Regions from separate parts of the Jeotgalibacillus sp. 10bf12 genome, predicted to be linked through region 1. Evidence: predicted binding sites of a transcription regulator. Region 1 holds the regulator's gene; the other holds the start of a gene.
The links. Region 1 encodes CtsR, which represses protease genes until heat stress. Its sites were predicted from a motif close to ATGGTCAATAAAGGTCAAACA; they were not measured.
Positions count from the first base shown of each region.

Region 1 (6,288 bases):
CGCCAGCTTCGGTGGAGGCATTGGTGGGATACTACCCCGCTGTGTTGAACTTCTAACCCGCGGCCCTTATCGGGCCGGGAGACAGTGTCAGGCAGGCAGTTTGACTGGGGCGGTCGCCTCCTAAAGAGTAACGGAGGCGCCCAAAGGTTCCCTCAGAATGGTTGGAAATCATTCGAAGAGTGTAAAGGCATAAGGGAGCTTGACTGCGAGACCTACAAGTCGAGCAGGGTCGAAAGACGGGCTTAGTGATCCGGTGGTTCCGCATGGAAGGGCCATCGCTCAACGGATAAAAGCTACCCCGGGGATAACAGGCTTATCTCCCCCAAGAGTCCACATCGACGGGGAGGTTTGGCACCTCGATGTCGGCTCATCGCATCCTGGGGCTGTAGTCGGTCCCAAGGGTTGGGCTGTTCGCCCATTAAAGCGGTACGCGAGCTGGGTTCAGAACGTCGTGAGACAGTTCGGTCCCTATCCGTCGTGGGCGCAGGAAATTTGAGAGGAGCTGTCCTTAGTACGAGAGGACCGGGATGGACGCACCGCTGGTGTACCAGTTGTCATGCCAATGGCATCGCTGGGTAGCTATGTGCGGACGGGATAAGTGCTGAAAGCATCTAAGCATGAAGCCCCCCTCAAGATGAGATTTCCCACACGCAAGTGGTAAGATCCCTGAAAGATGATCAGGTAGATAGGTTCGAGGTGGAAGCATGGTGACATGTGCAGCTGACGAATACTAATCGATCGAGGACTTAACCAAATCGGTTGATTCTCGGAAAATCCCTTACTTTGATGAACGTATCCAGTTTTGAAGGCGCGAGCCTTATGTCTAGTGATGACAGCGAAGAGGTCACACCCGTTCCCATGCCGAACACGGAAGTTAAGCTCTTCAGCGCCGATGGTAGTTGGGGGTTTCCCCCTGTGAGAGTAGGACGTCGCTAGGCAACCTGAGTCTTCCCCTGAGTGGGAAGGCTTTTTTTGTGCATTGAAACGCATTAGAGGGATATGATCTGAAGGGCATTAAGAGCAAAAGGCCAGAATCCCAGTGGCATCAAAGGCCAAAAGACGAAACCTTAAGTGCGTGTATGGACGACGGAATTCATTCAATTCGAAAGTTATTCCCTCAACCCTGTGGTGGATCCCTTCAATATCTGGTTTGATTCCCTCAATCCGGACATTAATTCCTTCAGCAGCCAAAAACACACCTTTTATTCCTTCATTCCATGTAAGATTTTCATCATAAAATTCATTAATTCCATCAACAAAAGTTGTATTTCCTTCAATTGCCCGCCATCAGCGCCATCCGTTCTATCTGTGCCACCTCCCTCCCTGATACATGCCTGCCCATACACCAACACTCATGCAAATCACCAGTATCCCAGCCCCTGAATTGCACATAAACTGAACTATGTTGTATAATCATAGTCAAAGATAGTCAAAGTCAAGGTGGGGAGGTGGCAATGTGAAAAATATTTCTGATGTGATTGAAAACTATTTGAAAGAGGTTTTGGAGAAGAGTGGAAGTGAAATAGTGGAGATAAAGCGCAGTGAGATTGCTGAGCGTTTCCAGTGCGTGCCTTCTCAAATCAATTATGTGATGAAAACCCGTTTTACGATTGAAAGTGGCTACGTTGTGGAGAGTAAGCGTGGCGGCGGAGGGTATATACGTATTATAAAAGTAAAAAGTGATGATCATGCGCATTTAATTGATCAGATTCTTGAGATTCTTCAGCCGGTTGTTTCACAGGCGGTTGCGGAGAGTGTGGTATTTCGATTGATTGATGAAGAAGTGATTTCCAAACGGGAAGCAAAGCTTATGCTCAGTGCGATGGACCGGTCTACGCTGAATGTGCCTCTGCCTGTAAGGGATGAGGTAAGAGGAAGGATCCTGACCGCTATGCTGACTGTTTTAAAATATCAATAAGGTCGCGGGGTGATGAGTATGATGTGTGAGCAATGCCAGGAGCGGCCTGCTGCTGTTCATTTGAAAAATGTCGTGAACGGTAAGAAGTCGGAGATTCATTTGTGTGAGGTGTGTGCCCAGGATAAGGGTGAAGCGTTCATGAATGATGATGGTGCATTTTCGTTTAATCATTTACTTGCAGGACTGTTGAATGTGTCACCTGTGATGAAGCAGAGTCAGCCTCAGCAGCAGAGACGTGAGACGGTTGAGTGCAGTGGGTGCCAAATGACATTTGATCAGTTTTTAAAGATTGGAAAGTTTGGCTGCCCGAAGTGTTATGAATCCTTCAGGGATCAGCTGCCGCCTATTTTAAAAAGACTGCATAGCGGTAATACTGTTCATCAGGGCAAGCTGCCTGAGCGCCAGGGTGGCACGATTCATATGAAGCGGAAGGTAACGGAGCTGCGTTCAGATCTGAAGGCTTTGATTGAACAGGAAGAATTTGAACAGGCGGCTGAAATTCGTGATCAGATCCGTTCGCTTGAAGCCGAAATTCGTGATGAAGGGGGCGGCGCTGATGAGTCTTGAGAGATTTTTAAATCAGGCGGTCAGTTCCTGGATGAATGAAGACGGCCCTTACTCAGAAATTGTACTGTCTACAAGAATCAGACTGGCGCGGAATCATCATGAATACGCGTTTCCGACCGTGTTTACTCAAGAGGAAGCTGAGCAGACGTCAGAGGCAGTTGGGACTGCAGTTCAGCAGGCAGGGTATCCACTTGAGGAGCTGAAAATGAAGGATTTGCAGGGGCTTGAAAAAAGAGTACTTGTAGAGAAACATTTAATTAGTCCAAACCTTGCGGAGGATTCAAGTTCTTCCTCTGTATGGCTGTCAGATGATGAGGATGTCAGCCTGATGGTCAATGAAGAGGATCATTTGCGTATCCAGTGCCTGTTTCCCGGCCTTCAGCTTAAGGAGGCACTGCGAAAAGCGCTTGAGATAGATGATGCGATCGAGGAGCATTTTGATTATGCGTTCGATGAGAATTTCGGATATTTGACGACCTGCCCGACAAATGTTGGGACGGGATTGCGTGCATCTGTTATGATGCATTTACCAGGATTAATGATGACGCACCAGATGAACCGGATTATTCCTGCGATTGGACAATTTGGTCTGGTAGCGAGAGGAATTTACGGTGAGGGTAGCGAAGCTTTAGGTAACATCTTTCAGATCTCTAACCAGACGACACTCGGGAAGTCAGAAGAAGATATTACTGAGGACCTGCTGCATGTGGTAGATCAGATTATTGCCCAGGAGAAGTCAGCCAGGGAAGCACTGGTTAAATCATCAGGGATCCAGCTTGAAGATAGAGTGTTCCGGTCTTATGGAACATTGCGTTACAGCCGCGTGATTGAGTCTAAGGAAGCGGCAAAGTGCCTGTCGGATGTACGTCTTGGCATTGACCTTGGGTTTATTGAAAATGTGTCGAGAAGTATTTTAAATGAGCTGATGATTTTGACGCAGCCAGGATTTTTACAGCAGTATGCAGGAGGTTTCCTGCGTCCTGTGGAAAGAGATATCAGGCGGGCTTCGCTGATCCGCGAGCGTCTGGAGATGGATGTAAGTAAAGATAAAGGAGGATCAGACATATGATGTTTGGACGATTCACAGAGAGAGCACAAAAAGTATTAGCATTGGCACAGGAAGAGGCAATCCGTCTTTCCCATTCAAATATCGGTACTGAGCATATCCTTCTTGGTCTCGTTCGTGAAGGAGAGGGCATTGCAGCGAAAGCACTGCAGACGCTTAATTTGAGCACAACGAAAATTCAGGAAGAAGTTGAAGAGCTGATCGGTAAGGGGACAGAACAGTCACCAAGCGTTCACTATACACCGAGAGCAAAAAAAGTCATTGAGCTTTCAATGGATGAGGCACGTAAACTTGGCCACTCTTATGTAGGAACTGAACATATTCTGCTTGGCTTAATCCGTGAAGGAGAGGGCGTAGCAGCACGCGTACTGAATAATTTAGGTGTAAGTCTGAATAAAGCACGCCAGCAGGTACTTCAGCTTCTTGGCAGCAATGAGGCAGGCGGTCAGCAGGCTTCAAATGCAAGTGCGAATACACCAACACTTGATGGACTGGCGCGTGATCTGACAGTGATTGCACGTGAAGGAAGCCTCGACCCTGTAATTGGCCGAAGCAAGGAAATCCAGCGTGTCATCGAAGTATTAAGCCGCCGTACAAAGAATAACCCGGTACTAATCGGGGAGCCTGGTGTTGGTAAAACAGCGATTGCTGAAGGACTGGCACAGCAGATTGTACAGAATGAAGTGCCGGAAATCCTGCGTGATAAGCGCGTGATGACACTTGATATGGGTACGGTTGTTGCAGGTACAAAATACCGCGGTGAATTTGAAGACCGTCTGAAAAAAGTAATGGATGAAATTCGTCAGGCAGGTAACGTGATTCTGTTTATCGATGAGCTTCATACATTGATCGGTGCAGGTGGAGCAGAGGGTGCGATTGATGCATCCAACATTCTGAAGCCATCCCTTGCACGTGGTGAACTGCAGTGTATCGGTGCGACAACACTTGATGAGTACCGCAAGTATATTGAAAAGGATGCAGCGCTTGAGCGTCGTTTCCAGCCGATTCAGGTGGATGAGCCGACAGCTGATGAGTCAGTGCTGATCTTAAAAGGACTGCGTGACCGTTATGAAGCACACCACCGTGTATCGATTACGGACGCAGCGATTGAAGCAGCAGTGAAAATGTCAGACCGTTATATTTCTGACCGATTCCTGCCGGATAAGGCGATTGATTTAATTGATGAGGCAGGTTCGAAAGTACGTCTGCGTTCATATACAACACCTCCAAATCTGAAGGAGCTTGAAGCTAAGCTTGAAGGCATCCGTAATGAGAAAGATGCTGCCGTTCAGAGCCAGGAGTTTGAAAAAGCAGCTTCTCTTCGTGATTCAGAGCAGAAGACGAAAGAAAAGCTAGAAGAAACGAAGAAAGAGTGGAAAGAAAAGCAGGGTCAGGAAAATACTGAAGTGACAGTTGAAGATATCGCACACGTTGTGTCTACATGGACAGGTGTACCGGTATCCCGCCTTGCTGAAACTGAAACGCAGAAGCTTCTGCACCTTGAGGATTCACTTCACGGCCGCGTGATTGGTCAGGAAGATGCAGTAACAGCGATTGCAAAAGCAGTCCGCCGTGCACGTGCAGGGCTGAAGGATCCGAAGCGTCCGATTGGTTCATTCATTTTCCTTGGACCAACTGGTGTCGGTAAGACAGAGCTTGCCCGCGCACTTGCTGAATCAATGTTCGGTGAAGAGGATGCGATGATTCGTATTGATATGTCAGAGTATATGGAAAAGCATTCGACATCACGTCTTGTCGGTTCACCTCCAGGCTATGTTGGATATGAAGAAGGCGGTCAGCTGACTGAGAAAGTCCGCCGCAAACCATACTCAGTTGTGCTGCTTGATGAAATTGAGAAAGCACACCCTGATGTATTTAACATCCTGCTGCAGGTACTTGAAGATGGACGCCTGACAGACTCTAAGGGTCGTACAGTCGACTTCCGTAACGTTGTACTGATCATGACATCTAACGTTGGGGCAAGCGCACTGAAGCAGAACCGTCATGTCGGGTTTGCTGTACAGGATTCCAGTCAGGATTATAAGGATATGAAGGGCAAAGTGCTTGAAGAATTAAAGCGTGCGTTCCGTCCTGAATTCCTGAACAGAATTGATGAAACCATTGTGTTCCACTCGCTTGAGAAGAGTCACCTGAAGCAGATTGTTTCATTAATGGCAGGCGAGCTTGTGAAGCGTCTAAAAGAAAAAGACATTGAACTTGTCATTACTGAGGCGGCGAAAGAGAAAATTTCAGATGAAGGATTTGACCCTGAATATGGTGCGCGCCCACTGCGTCGTGCGATTCAAAAGCATATCGAGGACCGTCTATCTGAAGAGCTGTTAAAAGGTAATGTACTTGAAGGTTATAAAGTGGAAATCGATTATAAAGACGGGGAGTTTACTGTTTCCCGTAAAGAAGAAGCAGATGTAACGCAATAATGTCAGAAGGTGCACGTGTGAATGGCAGTCACGTGCACCTTTTTTTAACGGAGGGAACAGGTTTGGCAAAAAAGAAATCCAAGTTTATGTGTAACTCGTGCGGGTACGAATCTGCAAAATGGATGGGGAAATGTCCGGGCTGCGGTGAGTGGAACACAATGGTTGAGGATGTGACGATTACCGGTAAACAGCCGAGAAAATCGTTCACTCATACGCCGGAGGGAAGCCAGTCAAAGGCGACTCCACTGATTAAAGTAGAGACGCACGAAGAGACACGCGTTATGACAAAGATGCAGGAA
Region 1 covers NZ_CP200276.1:938,340-944,627, forward strand. The annotation lists rRNA gene DH10bf12_RS04500 (23S ribosomal RNA) at 1-754, shown strand, start outside; rRNA gene rrf (5S ribosomal RNA) at 823-938, shown strand; gene DH10bf12_RS04510 (CtsR family transcriptional regulator) at 1,457-1,918, shown strand; gene DH10bf12_RS04515 (UvrB/UvrC motif-containing protein) at 1,931-2,485, shown strand; gene DH10bf12_RS04520 (protein arginine kinase) at 2,475-3,554, shown strand; gene clpC (ATP-dependent protease ATP-binding subunit ClpC) at 3,551-5,989, shown strand; gene radA (DNA repair protein RadA) at 6,052-6,288, shown strand, end outside.

Region 2 (6,288 bases), 1.2 Mb from region 1:
GATGACTGCCCCGTAATGAACCGGAAATATCCCGCCCGCTGCAAAAGCGGTCAGGACCATTAGCGGAAAAAGAGAATCGAATAACAGTGCTAAAGGTAATCTTACTGGGCGTTTGGCTGTTTCCATTCAACTGTTCCTCCTCCACTGACTGTCCAGATCCGGCTCTTCAATGCATGTAGTCTTTCTGCAGAACCGGCTTCTCCAATGATGATAAAGTCTGTTACAGGCACCCGCATCACAGCAAGCTGATTCAGCATTACATTAACTGGAAGCGTAGCATCCCCTACAGATAGAATACTGAGCATTTCTAGACACTGTCTCGCGTGGCTGACACCTTTATTCGGTGCAATAAAGTAAAAATTCGGTGATGCTTTTGTTCTGACGTTGACACATAAACCGATTGGTTGATTCTTTCTGTGTGCTTCAGTCATTATAAAAGCAGCCTGTTTGATTAATTTTTCAAATAAGATATTTTTTCCGTGCATATATGTGACATTTAAAACCAGCATATACTTTTCCTCAATAACAGGCTCATATAGATTAGTCTGCAGCAGACCGGTCCTGGCAAAAGCTGACCAGCTGATCCGCTGCATCGTATCCCCCGTTCTGTATTCCCTGGTTCCTGCCGGAAGAGTCAGGTCTTCGTAAAGAGAATACACAGCAGGTTCTTCCCCTGGCTGCTGATTTGCAGCTACCGGTGAGAAATCTACTCTTTCCACTTCCGGATAGATTCTTTTTTCCTGATGAAAGTGTCCCTTGTACTGTAAAATCTTATAGCCAAATCCAAATAAGTGCGGCACATAAAGCTGACAGGTGACCATTTTCATTTTTCCTCTTCTGACTGCTTTAAACGGGATACGAATTTCAACTTCTTCGTATTGTTCCAGTGATACATTTTCATTCCATTGAATTGTATTTCCTGCTCTCTCTGTGTCATGGTTCACGAATACTCCGTGATCTGTAAAACCAAGCGTGAGAGATACATTTCTTAAAGGGTATTTGCCATTTCTGAAAATAACGATCCACTCGGACTCATCATCAACTGTAAGCCGCTCGACCGTTTCCTCCCCGGACAGCCTCAGGTCAGAACCTGCATTTCGGTTGTAATGAAGATATAATCTGATAAAAACAAGGATCATTAAAAAAACAGTGCTGACTAAAAATTGACTGCCAATAAAGAAAAGCAGTCCACTGATAAATGTGAGAATTTCAAGAAACAGGATATGTCTCTCAGAAGACCTTGCTTCAAGCCACATATCTTAAAGCCTCAGCTCTACCGGTGCATCAGCTGACGCTAAAACATCCTGTAATACCTGTTCAGTATTTTTCATCAGTGAGGCTTCTGCTGTCAGCTGGATTCTGTGGCCAAGAACGAAATGGAAAAGGCTTTTGACATCTTCAGGTAAGACATACTGTCTGTCCCGTAAAAACGCCGAGCCCTGAGCAGCCTTTAGAAGGGTTACTGCTGCTCTTGGACTTGCCCCGTGTTCGATTGAGGGGTGAGTCCGTGTTGCCCGGATTAAGGTTAAAATATAATCTGTTATTTCATTATGTACGGTTACTTCTCTTACTTTCTTTGCAGCCTGTTTAATCTCCTCAATAGACAGAACTTCTTCAAGAGCAGGCAGTTCATTTCCTGACACCCACTGCTTCAGGATACTCGCTTCATCTTCGTAAAGGGGATAATCTGATGGCAGCTTGAACATAAACCTGTCCAGTTGAGCGTATGGCAGTGGAAATGTCCCCTGCTGCGATTCAACGGGATTTTGTGTTGCAATCACCATAAAAGGAAATGAAGAAACCAGCGTTTCTCCGTCAATTGTCACCTGCTTTTCTTCCATTACCTCAAGCAGACTCGACTGCGTTCTCGGTGTTGCACGATTAATTTCATCAGCCAGTAGAAAATTCGTCATGACCGGCCCTTTCTTTAATTCAAATGACCTTGTTTCCGGATTAAAAAAGTGAAGTCCTGTTACATCTGATGGCAATACATCAGGTGTAAACTGTATACGTGCATACGCTCCACCGCAGACCTTGGCATAGGATTTAGCCAGCAGCGTTTTCCCTGTACCCGGCACACTCTCAAGCAGAACATGTCCTCCCTGAAGAAGGGCAATCGTTAAAAGCTCAACTTCCTTTTCCTTTCCTATAGCTGCTTTTCCTACTTCTTTTATCAATTTGTGCTTCATTGTATCTCTCCTCACTTTTTTTACTTTTATGATTAGTATACTTAACATTCTGACAAAAGGTTTCATATTAAATTATTCGATCACCTGCGAACACCATTAACAAAGCAACTTGGACAGTACAATATCATTGATTTTATTGGATTAAAGCGATAAGGATCAGACCAACATACGATCCTGAAACGATAAAAAGGCGAGACAACTTGTGTCCCGCCTTTTTATCTATTAGAAAATGCATTAATGCTCATATATCATCTTTCTTGTCATCCCGCCATCAATAACCAGATTCTCACCATTTATAAAATTATTTGATTCATCTGTCAGGAACAGACATGCCCTCGCAATATCTTCCGGCTTTCCGACCCTATTGGAAAGGTGCTGATCATGATCAACTTCCCGCAGTTCTTCATAATCACCGGTGTGAATCCAGCCCGGACTGATGGCATTGACTGTAATATCCTTCTCAGAAAAAGTAACTGCAAGTGAATGAGTCAGCGCGAAAATGCCGCCTTTTGTGGCTGCGTAACCCTCAGTATTCGGCTCTGACATGTGGGCACGTGTGGAACAAAGATTCACAATTGCGCCCCCCTGGTCCATCAATCCTGCAGCTTCTCTCGAACAATAGAAAACACTCGAGAGATTTGTATGTAGAATACTTTCCCAATCTTCCACTGAGACTTCCCAGATCGATTTGAACTTGGATATCCCCGCATTATTAATCAGAATATCAATTGACCCTGATTTTTCTCTTACGTGTGCAAAAAGGTTTTTGACATGTTCATACTTGGCTACATCAGCAATAACCGCTTCAGCATGTTTTAACTTTCCGGCTTCTTCATTTAGCTTGTCCTCATTGATATCCACCATGTAAACAAAAGCACCTTCATTTACGTATGCCTGTGCGATCGCGAGTCCTATTCCATTCGCAGCTCCTGTTACAACGACTGTCTTCATCAAACTCCTCCTCAGCTTCTCGGCTCATCAAGATATTGATAGACTGTTTTCCCGAAGTGCCCTGCTATTCCGCGGAAATGCTTAAAGTCATTTCTGTCAGTTAAGACACCTCTGAAAAAATCAAAATCCTCTTTATCAACCGAGACTTCTTTTAACTCTCCAGTTTTCAACTGTTCAAGTAAATTGTTCACTTCTTCTTTATTCATACCTGTTCACCTGCTTTTCCATACTGATACTCTATATCACTTTATGGCTTTTTTGAAACTTTTACAATACTCAAACGTCTGATGTTATAAGCGCATACATACTGAATGGAGGAATAACGATGAAAAAGTTATGGACATTATTACTTGTACTCATGCTCGCAGCTTTTACGGCCGCTTGTGGAACTGAAAGTGCTGAAGAGGGAAGTAACGGTGGACAGCAGGATGAAAGTCCTGAGGAACCTGCTGAAGATAATGAAACCGCTGAAGAGGTTGAAGAGCCAGCTGCAGAGGAAACAGATGAATCTGCTGATATGCCGGAAGAATCAGCCGAAGATACAACTGAAGAAGAAGGTACTAAAATGCGACTCTTGGAACAGCAAATGACTTTATCAATCAACGGTGAAGAGACAGCACGCACTGCATTTTTACAGGAAAGCGAAGAAAACAACTACAGCATGTATGTGGCTGAAGGATTTACTTTTACACCTGAGGAACCATATGTCGATCAGGTTTTCTATGATGAGGATGGCGCACAATATATGCGAATCTATACTTATCCAAAAGCTGAATCTGAAGCTGCCCTGATCGAAGAGCAGATGAAGGGTCAGGCAGATGCTATTAAGGGAGAAGCTGCGGGAGAGTGGACACCTGAAGAGAGCGCCAATGAAATAATCGGTGGTTATGAAACAACACTAAGTGAAGAACAGTTTAAAACTTATTTGTACGAAAAGAATGATATGTACGTAAGAATTGCGATTTATACAAAGACAGACTCCGATCTTGAAGAGGCTTTTCTTCAGATGGCTGAAACAATCGAATAATACAAGTAACCCTCTTTCACAAACAGAAAGAGGGTTTTCTATTTCTTCAAAACTTATTACTTGAAAGTCAATAAAGGTCAAAGTATACTGAAATCACAAAGTCAAAGTTAGTCAAACTTTGTTAATTAAATTTGCTGAAGGAGGAGTCACAATGATTTGTCAAAAATGCCAAAGCAAGCCTGCAAATATACAATTCAGAGTTCAATTGAATGATCAGGTACAGGATTTTCATTTGTGCTCCGCATGTTATAAAGAAGAGCGCTCAAAGCTTCATGCCGCTATGAATAAAAAAGGGCATGACCAGTTTCAGCCTTTCGAACAGGCGAAGCAGCAGGAGCCTGCAAAAGAACAGGGTCTCCTTGAAGAGTACGGAAGAAACCTGACAAACTTAGCTGGTGCAGGTCTGATTGACCCTGTAATCGGGCGGGATGCAGAAATTGAACAAATGATTGAAATTTTAAATAGAAGAAATAAAAATAACCCGGTGCTGATTGGAGAACCTGGTATCGGGAAGACAGCTGCTGCTGAAGGATTAGCACTTAAAATTGCTGAAGGTACAGTGCCTCAGAAGTTAAAGCAAAAAGAAGTTATTTTATTGGATGTAGCTTCTCTTGTCTCAAACACAGGCATCAGAGGGCAATTTGAAGAAAGAATGAAGCAGCTGATCAGTGAACTGCAGCAGCGTAAAAATATTATCCTGTTTATTGATGAAATCCACCAGATTGTTGGTGCCGGATCAGCTGAGGGTTCTATGGATGCAGGAAATATTCTGAAGCCTGCCCTTGCACGAGGTGAAATGCAGCTGGTTGGTGCAACAACACTTTCTGAATATCGAAAAATCGAAAAGGATGCCGCATTAGAGCGAAGATTCCAGCCAATTCATCTGAAAGAGCCATCTATTTCAGAGGCAATTGATATCCTGAAAGGGCTTGCACCGAGATATGAAGATTTCCATGGCGTCACTTACAGCCCTGAAGCAATTGAAGCAACCGTTACGCTATCAAAACGCTATATCCAGGATCGCTTCCTTCCGGATAAGGCAATTGACTTAATGGATGAAGCAGGCTCGAAGCTGAACCTTAAAATGGACCATGCGGATAAAGATGCTGTTGAAAAGCGTCTGAAATCAATTCACGCTGAAAAGGAAGAAGCATTAAAGCATGAAGAATATGAAAAAGCTGCAAAGCTCAGAGATGAAGAGGAGGAACTTGAGAAGGCATTGAATCAGCCTTCACATTCTGAAAAGCCGGTCGTTCAGATCGAACTCATCCAAAAGCTGATTGAACGCAAAACTGGAATACCCGTCGGCAAACTGGAACAGGATGAGCATAAAAAAATGGCTGAACTGGAGGAAAACCTGCGCAACCATGTAATTGGCCAAAATGAAGCTGTGAAACGCGTAGCGAAAGCTGTACGCCGAAGCCGTGCAGGACTTAAATCCAAAAATCGCCCTGCAGGCTCATTCCTTTTTGTCGGACCGACTGGTGTAGGTAAAACAGAGCTATCAAAAACACTAGCAGAAGAATTATTCGGTTCTAAAGATCATATGATCCGTCTCGATATGAGTGAGTATATGGAAAAGCACAGCATTTCCAAATTAATTGGTTCACCGCCGGGCTATGTCGGACATGATCAGGCAGGACAACTGACTGAAAAAGTCCGTCGTTCACCTTATACGATTCTCCTGCTTGACGAAATTGAAAAAGCGCACCCCGATGTGATGCATATGTTCCTTCAGATTATGGAGGATGGCAGATTAACTGACAGTCAGGGCCGTACAGTGAGCTTTAAAGAAACTGTCATTATTATGACCAGTAATGCGGGTATTGGACCAAGAAAGAAAGCAGTTGGTTTCGGTGCCACACAGGCTGCCGATGAAGCATCTATTCTGGAGTCACTGAGTGACTTTTTCAAACCGGAGTTTCTGAACAGATTTGACAGCATTATCGAATTTGATTCACTTGGCAAAGAGCACCTGATCAGAATTGTTGATCTTATGCTAAATGAACTGCATGAACTGATTGAAGAGCAGCAGATGAAGCTTGAAGTGACTGAAGAAGTAAAAGAAAAAATTGCTGAACTTGGCTATCATCCTTCATTTGGTGCACGTCCACTCAGAAG
Region 2 covers NZ_CP200276.1:2,111,339-2,117,626, reverse strand. The annotation lists gene DH10bf12_RS11030 (DUF4129 domain-containing protein) at 1-126, opposite strand, end outside; gene DH10bf12_RS11025 (DUF58 domain-containing protein) at 102-1,256, opposite strand; gene DH10bf12_RS11020 (AAA family ATPase) at 1,260-2,189, opposite strand; gene DH10bf12_RS11015 (SDR family NAD(P)-dependent oxidoreductase) at 2,424-3,140, opposite strand; gene DH10bf12_RS11010 (hypothetical protein) at 3,152-3,346, opposite strand; gene DH10bf12_RS11005 (hypothetical protein) at 3,466-4,167, shown strand; gene DH10bf12_RS11000 (ATP-dependent Clp protease ATP-binding subunit) at 4,319-6,288, shown strand, end outside.
Region 2: DH10bf12_RS11000 (ATP-dependent Clp protease ATP-binding subunit) is a predicted target of CtsR. The motif match lies at 4,231-4,251, and genes of this name have one in related genera.